DNA from 3 places in the Streptomyces sp. ICN903 genome. Region 3 is predicted to be linked to each of the others. Evidence: predicted binding sites of a transcription regulator. Region 3 holds the regulator's gene; each other region holds the start of a gene.
The links. The regulator HrcA, encoded in region 3, represses chaperone genes, less so after heat shock. The targets are predictions, from matches to a motif close to TTNGCACTCNGNNNNNCNGAGTGCNAA.

Region 1: groES (co-chaperone GroES) is a predicted target of HrcA. The motif match lies at 1,705-1,731, and genes of this name have one in related genera.
Region 2: groL (chaperonin GroEL) is a predicted target of HrcA. The motif match lies at 1,420-1,446, and genes of this name have one in related genera.

What each region holds. Positions count from the first base shown of each region.
Region 1 covers NZ_JAKMAY010000037.1:6,621-9,894, forward strand. Annotated here, with positions in the region: gene L7D48_RS06270 (class I SAM-dependent methyltransferase) at 1-1,035, opposite strand, end outside; gene L7D48_RS06275 (Uma2 family endonuclease) at 1,043-1,621, opposite strand; gene groES (co-chaperone GroES) at 1,880-2,191, shown strand; gene groL (chaperonin GroEL) at 2,298-3,274, shown strand, end outside.
Region 2 covers NZ_JAKMAY010000130.1:6,023-9,296, reverse strand. Annotated here, with positions in the region: gene thrC (threonine synthase) at 1-232, shown strand, start outside; gene L7D48_RS15190 (MoaD/ThiS family protein) at 229-507, shown strand; gene L7D48_RS15185 (cold-shock protein) at 996-1,199, shown strand; gene groL (chaperonin GroEL) at 1,636-3,267, shown strand.
Region 3 covers NZ_JAKMAY010000166.1:9,506-12,779, reverse strand. Annotated here, with positions in the region: gene dnaJ (molecular chaperone DnaJ) at 1-1,088, opposite strand, end outside; gene hrcA (heat-inducible transcriptional repressor HrcA) at 1,089-2,105, opposite strand; gene L7D48_RS17605 (MBL fold metallo-hydrolase) at 2,308-3,021, shown strand; gene L7D48_RS17600 (DUF3097 domain-containing protein) at 3,110-3,274, shown strand, end outside.

The DNA.
Region 1 (3,274 bases), on a different contig from region 3:
CAGCGCCTTCAGCCGCTTGACGTTGAAGGGGAGGGTGTCGGTGATCTCGTACGCGGTCGCGTACGGCGTCGGGCGGTGCTCGTCGGAGGCGACGTAGGCGATCGTCGGGTCGACCAGGTGCCCGCCGACCAGCTCGGCCACCTCCGCGACCAGGTGCGCGCGGATCACCGCGCCGTCCGGCTCGTACAGATAGCGGCCGACGGGGCCGCAGGGAGGATCCGGCAGGCCGGCGGAGTCCAGGGTGCGGGGGCCGGGCAGCAGGGTGGCGCGCACCCGGGGCGCCTCGCGCGAGGCGGCGCCGAACCACAGCACGGCCTCCTTCACGTCCCCGCCGTCGGAGATCCACTCCGCCGCCGCGCCCTGCGGCACCGCCTCGTGCGGGATGCCGGGGGCCACCTTCAGCGCGGCGAGCGGGGCGCGCCGGGCGGCCTCCACCGCCCAGGACAGCGGCGGCGAGTACGCCTCGGGGTCGAAGATCCGGCCGCGTCCGCCGCGACGGGCCGGATCGGCGAAGACGGCGTCGAAGCCGGACGCGTCCACCTCCGTCACGTCCGCGCAGCGCACCTCGATCAGGTCGGACAGGCCCAGCGCCCCGGCGTTGGCCCGGGCGACGGCGCAGGCCAGCGGGGAGCGGTCGACGGCCAGGACCTCGATCCCGGCGCGGGCGAGCGCGATGGCGTCGCCGCCGTTGCCGCAGCACAGGTCGGCCAGCCGCCGCACCCCCAGGGCGGCGAAGCGGCCGGCGCGGTACGCGGCCACGCTCGCGCGGGTGGCCTGCTCCACGCCGTCGGGGGTGAAGTACATCCGCGCCGCGTCGTCGGCCCCGAACTTCGCCGCCGCCCGCTGCCGCAGCCGGGCCTGGGCGATGGCCGCCGAGACCAGCTCGGCCGGGTGGTCGCGGCGCAGCCGGGTGGCGACGGCCAGCTCCCGCCCGGGGTCGTAGGACCGCAGCTTCGCCAGCAGGGCCTGCCCCTCGTCGGTCAGCAGGCGCTGGAAGACGGAGAGGGCGTCGCTGACGGCCGGGTCGGTGCTCATCGGCCCGTCACCGCGGCGCGCGGTACAACGTGGTCAGGTCGATGTCCATGGGGAAAGGCACCGGGAGGACGAGCTTGTCGCGGTGAATCCCGGTGGGGACGTATGTGCCGGTGGTGTCGTCGAGCTCGTAGACGTGCACGACTGGCTTGCGGTCTTCCTTCTCCACTCGCCAGAAGTGGCGGATGCCGGCCTGGGCGTACTTCAGCGGTTTGGTCTCACGGTCCCGCACGGCCGACTCCTCGGAGACGATCTCGACGACGAGCACGACCTCCTCGGGGAGGTACGCGGTGCGTTCGTCATGTGGCGGACCGCTGACGACGAGGATGTCGGGCTCCGGGCGCTGGCGCTTCCCCAGTCGGATCGTCATCTCGAACTCGACCCACAGGTCGTGGGGGGCCGCGAGTTCCATGGCGTTGGACAGCCGCCGCATCACCTGGCCGTGGAACGAGGTCTGCGGGGACACCATCACGAGGGCTCCGTCGATCAGCTCGAAGCGCGGGGCGTCCGGCGGAATCCGGTCCAGATCGTCGGCGGTCCAGCCGCCGGGCGGCGGGTAGAACCAGTCGGGCAGGGGCTCTGCGGTCATCGGCGGTACTCCTTGACGGGCGGGCACCTGTGACGCGGTACGGGGTCAGCGTACCGGCGCACCGGCGCGCAACGCGCCGTGCGTTGGCACTCCGGTTGACTGAGTGCTAACGCCGTCATAGTCTCAGCATTGGCACTCCCCCATGGAGAGTGCCAACTCAAGCGACGGGCAGATCCGGCACCCGCGACGACGGATCTACCAGGTCGCCACCCCAGACATCCAAACCCCGCCGAGATCTCCGAAGGGGGAGGTCGGATCGTGACGACCGCCACCAGCTCCAAGGTTGCCATCAAGCCGCTCGAGGACCGCATCGTGGTCCAGCCGCTCGACGCCGAGCAGACCACGGCTTCCGGCCTGGTCATCCCGGACACCGCGAAGGAGAAGCCCCAGGAGGGCACCGTCCTCGCCGTCGGTCCGGGCCGCTTCGAGGACGGCAACCGCCTGCCGCTCGACGTCAAGGTCGGCGACATCGTGCTGTACAGCAAGTACGGCGGCACCGAGGTGAAGTACAACAACGAGGAGTACCTCGTCCTCTCGGCGCGCGACGTTCTCGCGATCATCGAGAAGTAAGCACCGCGAAGACTGCCTGTGATCCGCGCCCTGGTACCCGCGTCCGAGACGTCCGGGGCCGGGGCGCGGTTCCTTTGACGAGGACTCCGAGAGGACCCAAGCAACCATGGCGAAGATCCTGAAGTTCGACGAGGACGCCCGTCGCGCCCTCGAGCGCGGTGTCAACAAGCTCGCCGACACCGTGAAGGTGACGATCGGCCCCAAGGGCCGCAACGTCGTCATCGACAAGAAGTTCGGCGCCCCGACCATCACCAACGACGGCGTCACCATCGCCCGCGAGGTCGAGGTCGAGGACCCGTACGAGAACCTGGGCGCCCAGCTCGTGAAGGAGGTGGCGACCAAGACCAACGACATCGCGGGCGACGGCACCACCACCGCCACCGTGCTGGCCCAGGCGCTGGTCCGCGAGGGCCTGCGCAACGTCGCCGCCGGCGCCTCCCCGGCCGCCCTGAAGAAGGGGATCGACGCCGCGGTCAAGGCCGTCTCCGACGACCTGCACGCCACCGCCCGCCCGATCGACGAGAAGTCCGACATCGCCGCCGTGGCCGCGCTGTCCGCCCAGGACAAGCAGGTCGGCGAGCTGATCGCCGAGGCGATGGACAAGGTCGGCAAGGACGGCGTCATCACCGTCGAGGAGTCCAACACCTTCGGTCTGGAGCTGGACTTCACCGAGGGCATGGCCTTCGACAAGGGCTACCTGTCGCCCTACATGGTCACCGACCAGGAGCGCATGGAGGCCGTCCTCGACGACCCCTACATCCTGATCCACCAGGGCAAGATCTCCTCCATCCAGGACCTGCTGCCCCTGCTGGAGAAGATCATCCAGACCAACAGCTCCAAGCCGCTGCTGATCATCGCCGAGGACGTCGAGGGCGAGGCCCTGTCCACCCTGGTGGTCAACAAGATCCGCGGCACCTTCAACGCGGTGGCCGTCAAGGCCCCGGGCTTCGGCGACCGCCGCAAGGCGATGCTCGGCGACATGGCGACGCTGACCGGCGCCACCGTCATCGCCGAGGAGGTCGGCCTCAAGCTCGACCAGGCCGGTCTGGACGTGCTGGGCACCGCCCGCCGCGTGACCGTCAC
Region 2 (3,274 bases), on a different contig from region 3:
GATCAAGCTGCTGGCCCGCACCGAGGGCGTCTTCGCCGAGACCGCGGGCGGCGTGACCGTCGGCGTGACGAGGAAGCTGATCGAGGCCGGTGTGCTCGACCCGTCCCTGACCACCGTCGTCCTCAACACCGGCGACGGCCTCAAGACCCTGGACGCGGTGGCGCCGACCACCGGACCGTCCGCGATCATCCGTCCGAACCTGGACTCCTTCCGAGAGGCTGGCCTGGCATGAGCGTCACCGTCCGAATCCCGACCATCCTGCGCACCTACACCGGCGGCCGGGCCGAGGTGCCCGCCGAGGGCGCCACGCTCGCCGAGGTCATCGCGGACCTGGAGAAGAACCACCAGGGCATCTCCGCCCGGGTGCTGGACGACTCCGGCAAGCTGCGCCGCTTCGTGAACGTCTACGTCGACGACGACGACGTCCGCTTCGCCGACGGCCTGCGGACGCCGACGCCGGACGGCTCGGGCGTCTCCATCATCCCGGCCGTCGCGGGCGGCTGCTGACCGGACGGCCTTCGGCGCCGTACGCGCCACCGCATGCGGGCGGCCCCGCGCCCCCTCTCGCACGGAGGGGGCGCGGGGCCGCCCGCATGCGCGCTCCAGGGGGAGGGCGTGTACCACGGACAGGAAACGGAATTGGTAATTCCGACCCTTGGGGAGCGGTAGAGTGAGCATGCCTCCCCCCAAGTGCGCACTTCGGCGCCCATGAGAACGCGACAACTTGCGCCCGGATTTACCGCGTGAATTGTCGTGTCGGTCCGCTATGCCCGGCCCGAGTTGCCCCGCTTTCCCGCCGTTCATGTGCTTATCGGCAATCCGGCGTGACCGGAATTCTCGTCCGACAGACCTGTTGCGGAGGGCGTCTGCCCAGATACATTCAGCCGCGGTCGACGCGTTCCGGCGCACGCCGCCCCCTCTCGCCGGGGGGTGGTGACTGACCCGGGTCCGCGGAGCGCGGGCTCGCGCAAGGGCCGGCAATAGGGGAGTTAGGAATGGCTCAAGGCACCGTCAAGTGGTTCAACGCGGAGAAGGGATACGGCTTCATCGCGGTCGACGGTGGGGCGGACGTGTTCGTCCACTACAGCGCGATCCAGATGGACGGATACCGCACCCTTGAGGAAGGGCAGCGGGTCGAGTTCGAGATCTCGCAGGGCCAGAAGGGCCCGCAGGCGGACATGGTCCGCGTGACGGCCTGAAGCGCCGGACACACGCACCACGACGCACACCAGCAGTAGACGGCACAGGAGGGCCCGCGTCCCGGCAGGGGTGCGGGCCCTCCTGTTGTGTGCCGCGCGCCCGCGCACCGGAGCGGGCCCGCGGTCCCGTCCGCGCCCCCGTGTCCGCCTGCCCCGCGTCTCCGTGCTCCCCGTCCCAGCGCCCGTACCGCCGGGTACGGGCACGCGGAACACCTGCGCGCTTGCACTCGGAGGGGTCGAGTGCTAATCATTGGCGTTAGCACTCTGAAGGTGAGAGTGACAAAGCAAGGACCGGTTCGGTGAGGTCCGCAAGCCCGGTGGAGCAAGGAACCGCCGGGCCGGTGGGCCGTCCGTCGCGGGCGCCAGAGCGGTCCGGAGACATCCCAAACCCGCCCCTGGCCTTCGGCATGGGGAACCCCAGGGAGGACCACTTCACATGGCCAAGACCATCGCGTTCGACGAGGAGGCGCGGCGCGGCCTCGAGCGCGGGATGAACCAGCTCGCCGACGCCGTCAAGGTCACGCTCGGCCCCAAGGGCCGCAACGTCGTCCTTGAGAAGAAGTGGGGCGCCCCCACGATCACCAACGATGGTGTCTCCATCGCCAAGGAGATCGAGCTCGAGGACCCGTACGAGAAGATCGGCGCCGAGCTGGTCAAGGAGGTCGCGAAGAAGACCGACGACGTCGCCGGTGACGGTACGACCACCGCGACCGTCCTGGCCCAGGCGCTGGTCCGCGAGGGTCTGCGCAACGTCGCCGCCGGCGCCAACCCGATGGCCCTCAAGCGCGGCATCGAGAAGGCCACCGAGGCCGTCTCCGCCGCCCTGCTGGAGCAGGCCAAGGAGGTGGAGACCAAGGAGCAGATCGCCTCGACCGCCTCCATCTCCGCCGCCGACACCCAGATCGGCGAGCTGATCGCCGAGGCCATGGACAAGGTCGGCAAGGAAGGCGTCATCACCGTCGAGGAGTCGCAGACCTTCGGCCTGGAGCTCGAGCTCACCGAGGGCATGCGCTTCGACAAGGGCTACATCTCCGCCTACTTCGCCACCGACATGGAGCGGATGGAGGCGGTCCTGGAGGACCCCTACATCCTGATCGCCAACTCCAAGATCAGTGCCGTCAAGGACCTGCTCCCGCTGCTGGAGAAGGTCATGCAGGCCGGCAAGCCGCTGCTGATCATCGCCGAGGACGTCGAGGGCGAGGCCCTCTCCACCCTGGTGGTCAACAAGATCCGCGGCACCTTCAAGTCCGTCGCCGTCAAGGCCCCGGGCTTCGGCGACCGCCGCAAGGCCATGCTCGGCGACATCGCCATCCTCACCGGTGGCCAGGTCATCTCCGAGGAGGTCGGCCTCAAGCTGGAGAACGCCGGTCTGGAGCTGCTGGGCCGCGCCCGCAAGGTCGTCATCACCAAGGACGAGACCACCATCGTCGACGGTGCCGGTGACAGCGAGCAGGTCAACGGCCGCGTGAACCAGATCCGCGCCGAGATCGAGAACTCCGACTCCGACTACGACCGCGAGAAGCTCCAGGAGCGTCTGGCGAAGCTGGCCGGCGGCGTGGCCGTCATCAAGGCCGGTGCCGCCACCGAGGTGGAGCTCAAGGAGCGCAAGCACCGCATCGAGGACGCGGTGCGCAACGCCAAGGCGGCCGTCGAGGAGGGCATCGTCGCCGGCGGTGGCGTGGCCCTGCTGCAGGCCTCCGCGGTCTTCGAGAAGCTGGAGCTCGACGGAGACGAGGCCACCGGTGCCGCCGCGGTCAAGGCCGCGCTGGAGGCCCCGCTGAAGCAGATCGCGGTCAACGCCGGCCTCGAGGGCGGCGTCATCGTGGAGAAGGTGCGCAACCTGACCCCGGGCCACGGCCTGAACGCCGCCTCCGGTGAGTACGTGGACATGATCGCCGAGGGCATCATCGACCCGGCCAAGGTCACCCGCTCCGCGCTGCAGAACGCCGCCTCCATCGCGGCGCTCTTCCTCACCACCGAGGCCGTCATCGCCGACAAGCCGGAGAAGGCCGCGGCCGGCGCCGACGCCGCCGCCGCTGCCGGCATGGGCGGTGGCATGGACTTCTGATCCGCCC
Region 3 (3,274 bases):
CCCTGCTGCCCCGGCTGGAACTGGCCCGTGGGCCGCTCCTCGCCCCGCAGCTTGGCCAGGCGGCGCAGCAGTTCCTCCTGCTCCGGGTCCAGCTTGTTCGGCGTCTGGACCTCCACGTGGACGATCAGGTCGCCGCGGCCGCCGCCGCGCAGATGCGTCACACCGCGCTGGTGGAGCGGGATCGACTGGCCGGACTGGGTGCCGGGCCGGATGTCGACCTCCTCCAGACCGTCCAGCGTCTCCAGCGGGACCTTGGTGCCCAGCGCCGCCGCCGTCATGGGGATGGTGACCGTGCAGTGCAGGTCGTCGCCGCGCCGCTGGAAGACCGGGTGCGGCATCTCGTGGATCTCGACGTACAGGTCGCCCGCCGGGCCTCCGCCCGGGCCGACCTCGCCCTCGCCGGCGAGCTGGATGCGGGTGCCGTTGTCGACGCCTGCCGGGATCTTCACCGTCAGGTTGCGCCGCGAGCGCACCCGGCCGTCGCCGGCGCACTCCGGGCAGGGGGTGGGCACGACCGTGCCGAAGCCCTGGCACTGCGGGCAGGGGCGCGAGGTCATGACCTGGCCCAGGAAGGACCGGGTGACCTGCGAGACCTCTCCGCGGCCGCGGCACATGTCGCACGTCTGCGCGGAGGTGCCCGGGGCCGCCCCCTCGCCGCTGCACGTGGTGCAGACGACCGCCGTGTCCACCTGGATGTCCTTGGTGGTGCCGAAGGCCGCCTCGTCCAGCTCGATGTCGAGCCGGATCATGGCGTCCTGGCCGCGCCGGGTGCGGGACCTCGGCCCGCGCTGGGAGGCGGCGCCGAAGAAGGCGTCCATGATGTCGGAGAAGTTCCCGAAGCCCCCGCCGAAGCCGCCGCCCCGGCCCGCGCCGCCCGTGGGGTCGCCGCCGAGGTCGTACATCTGCTTCTTCTGCGGGTCGGAGAGCACCTCGTAGGCGGTGTTGATCTCCTTGAACCGCTCCTGCGTCTTCGGGTCCGGGTTGACGTCAGGGTGCAGTTCGCGCGCGAGCCTGCGGAAGGCCTTCTTGATCTCGTCCTGCGAGGCATCGCGCTGTACGCCCAGGACCGCGTAGTAGTCGGTTGCCACTTACGACTCCGCGAGGATCTGTCCGACGTAACGTGCCACTGCGCGTACCGCTCCCATCGTTCCGGGGTAGTCCATGCGGGTCGGCCCGACCACACCGAGCTTGGCGACCGCCTCGTCTCCCGAACCGTAACCGACCGAGACGACCGACGTGGACGTCAGCCCCTCGTGAACATTCTCATGACCGATTCGCACCGTCATGCCCGGATCCTTGGCCTCCCCCAGCAGCTTGAGCAGGACGACCTGCTCCTCCAGAGCTTCCAGCACCGGCCGGATGGTCAGCGGGAAGTCGTGCACGAAGCGGGTGAGATTGGCGGTGCCGCCGATCATCAGCCGCTCCTCGGTCTCCTCCACCAGAGTCTCCAGGAGGGTGGCGAGCACCGTCGAGACCGTGCCGCGGTCCTCGGCGTCGAAGGACTCCGGCAGATCCTGCACCAGCCTGGGCACCTCCGAGAAGCGCTCGCCGACCACCCGGCTGTTGAGCCGGGCGCGCAGGTCGGCCAGGGACGACTCCGAGATGGGGGCGGGGCAGTCCACCATGCGCTGCTCGACCCGCCCGGTGTCCGTGATCAGCACGAGCATCAGACGCGCGGGGGCCAGGAGCAGCAGCTCGACGTGGCGGACGGTCGAGCGGGTCAGCGAGGGGTACTGGACGACGGCGACCTGGCGGGTGAGCTGGGCCAGCAGCCGCACGGTGCGGCTGACGACGTCGTCGAGGTCGACGGCGTCCTCCAGGAAGTTCTGGATCGCCCGGCGCTCCGGCTTGGACAGCGGCTTGACGCCCGCCAGCCTGTCGACGAACAGGCGGTACCCCTTGTCGGTGGGGACGCGGCCCGCGCTGGTGTGCGGCTGGGCGATGTACCCCTCGTCCTCCAGGGCCGCCATGTCGTTGCGCACGGTGGCCGGGGAGACCTGGAGGTTGTGCCGCTCGGTCAGTGCCTTGGACCCCACCGGCTCCTGCGTGCCCACGTAGTCCTGGACGATGGCGCGCAGGACTTCGAGTCTGCGTTCGCTGAGCATCTGGGCGCACCTCCCGTCCGGCCGTCTCTTTCCGGTCCTCTTCTCTGGCGTTCTCTGGCACTCTCAGCCGGTGAGTGCCAGTCACCCTGTGCCAGTGTACGGCCGGTGACCACGGCCAGGGCAAGGGCGGGCGCCGACCGGGAGGGCGATCCCCGCCACATCCCGGCGGGCACCGCCCGCGTGATGGCGCTAGCGTCGCGGTATGGAGACGGATTGGGAAGAGCTGTCGCCTGGAGTCGTACGCCGCCGCATGCCCGGCTGGGACGAGACGGTCGGGGCCGTCGCGGGCGAGTCGGGGATGCTGGTGGTCGACACGGGCGCGACGCTGGGTGACGGCGCGCGCGTCCGGCGGCACCTGCACGAGCGCTTCGGGCTGCCGGTGACCCATGTGGCGCTGACCCATCCGCACTTCGACCACGTCCTGGGCGCCTCGGCCTTCGCCGGGGTGGAGGTCTACGGGGCGGTGGGGATCGAGGACCTGCTGGTCCACTCGAAGGACGAGTTGCGCCAGGACGCCGTGCGGCACGGCGTGGACCCGCGGGAGGCGGCCGAGGCGGTCGACGTGCTCGTCCACCCGCACCACCGGGTGGCCGGCGAGCTGACCGTCCAGCTGGGTGGCCGGGAGGCGCTCCTGGCCAACGTCGGCCCGGCGCACACCGCCCACGACCTGGCCGTCGTGGTCCCCGGCGTCCTGGGCGGGCCGGACGTGGTCTTCTGCGGCGATCTGGTGGAGGAGTCCGGCGAGCCGCAGGCGGGCCCGGACTCCCACCCCGTCCACTGGCCGGCCGCACTGGACCGGCTGCTCGCCCTGGGCGGCGAGGACGCGCGGTACGTGCCGGGCCACGGGGCGGTGGTGGACGCCGCCTTCGTCCGCGCCCAGCGCGACGCGCTGGCGGAGCGCTTCGGCACCGCCTGACGGATGCCCCGGCGGGTTTCGCGGCGGGGCTTCCGCCCCGGGTTTCACGGCAGGTTTCGCGGTGGCGATCCCGTAACACAATGACCGCATGCGCAGCAGACAGTACGGCCCCGACCTGACCCCTCCGTGGAAGCGGACCTCGGGGAACCACAGGCCCGCGCCCGAGGTGCCCGCCGAGCCGGATCTGGTGGTGGAGGAGGTCACGACCGGTTTCTGCGGGGCCGTGGTGCGCTGCGAGAAGACGGCGCAGGGG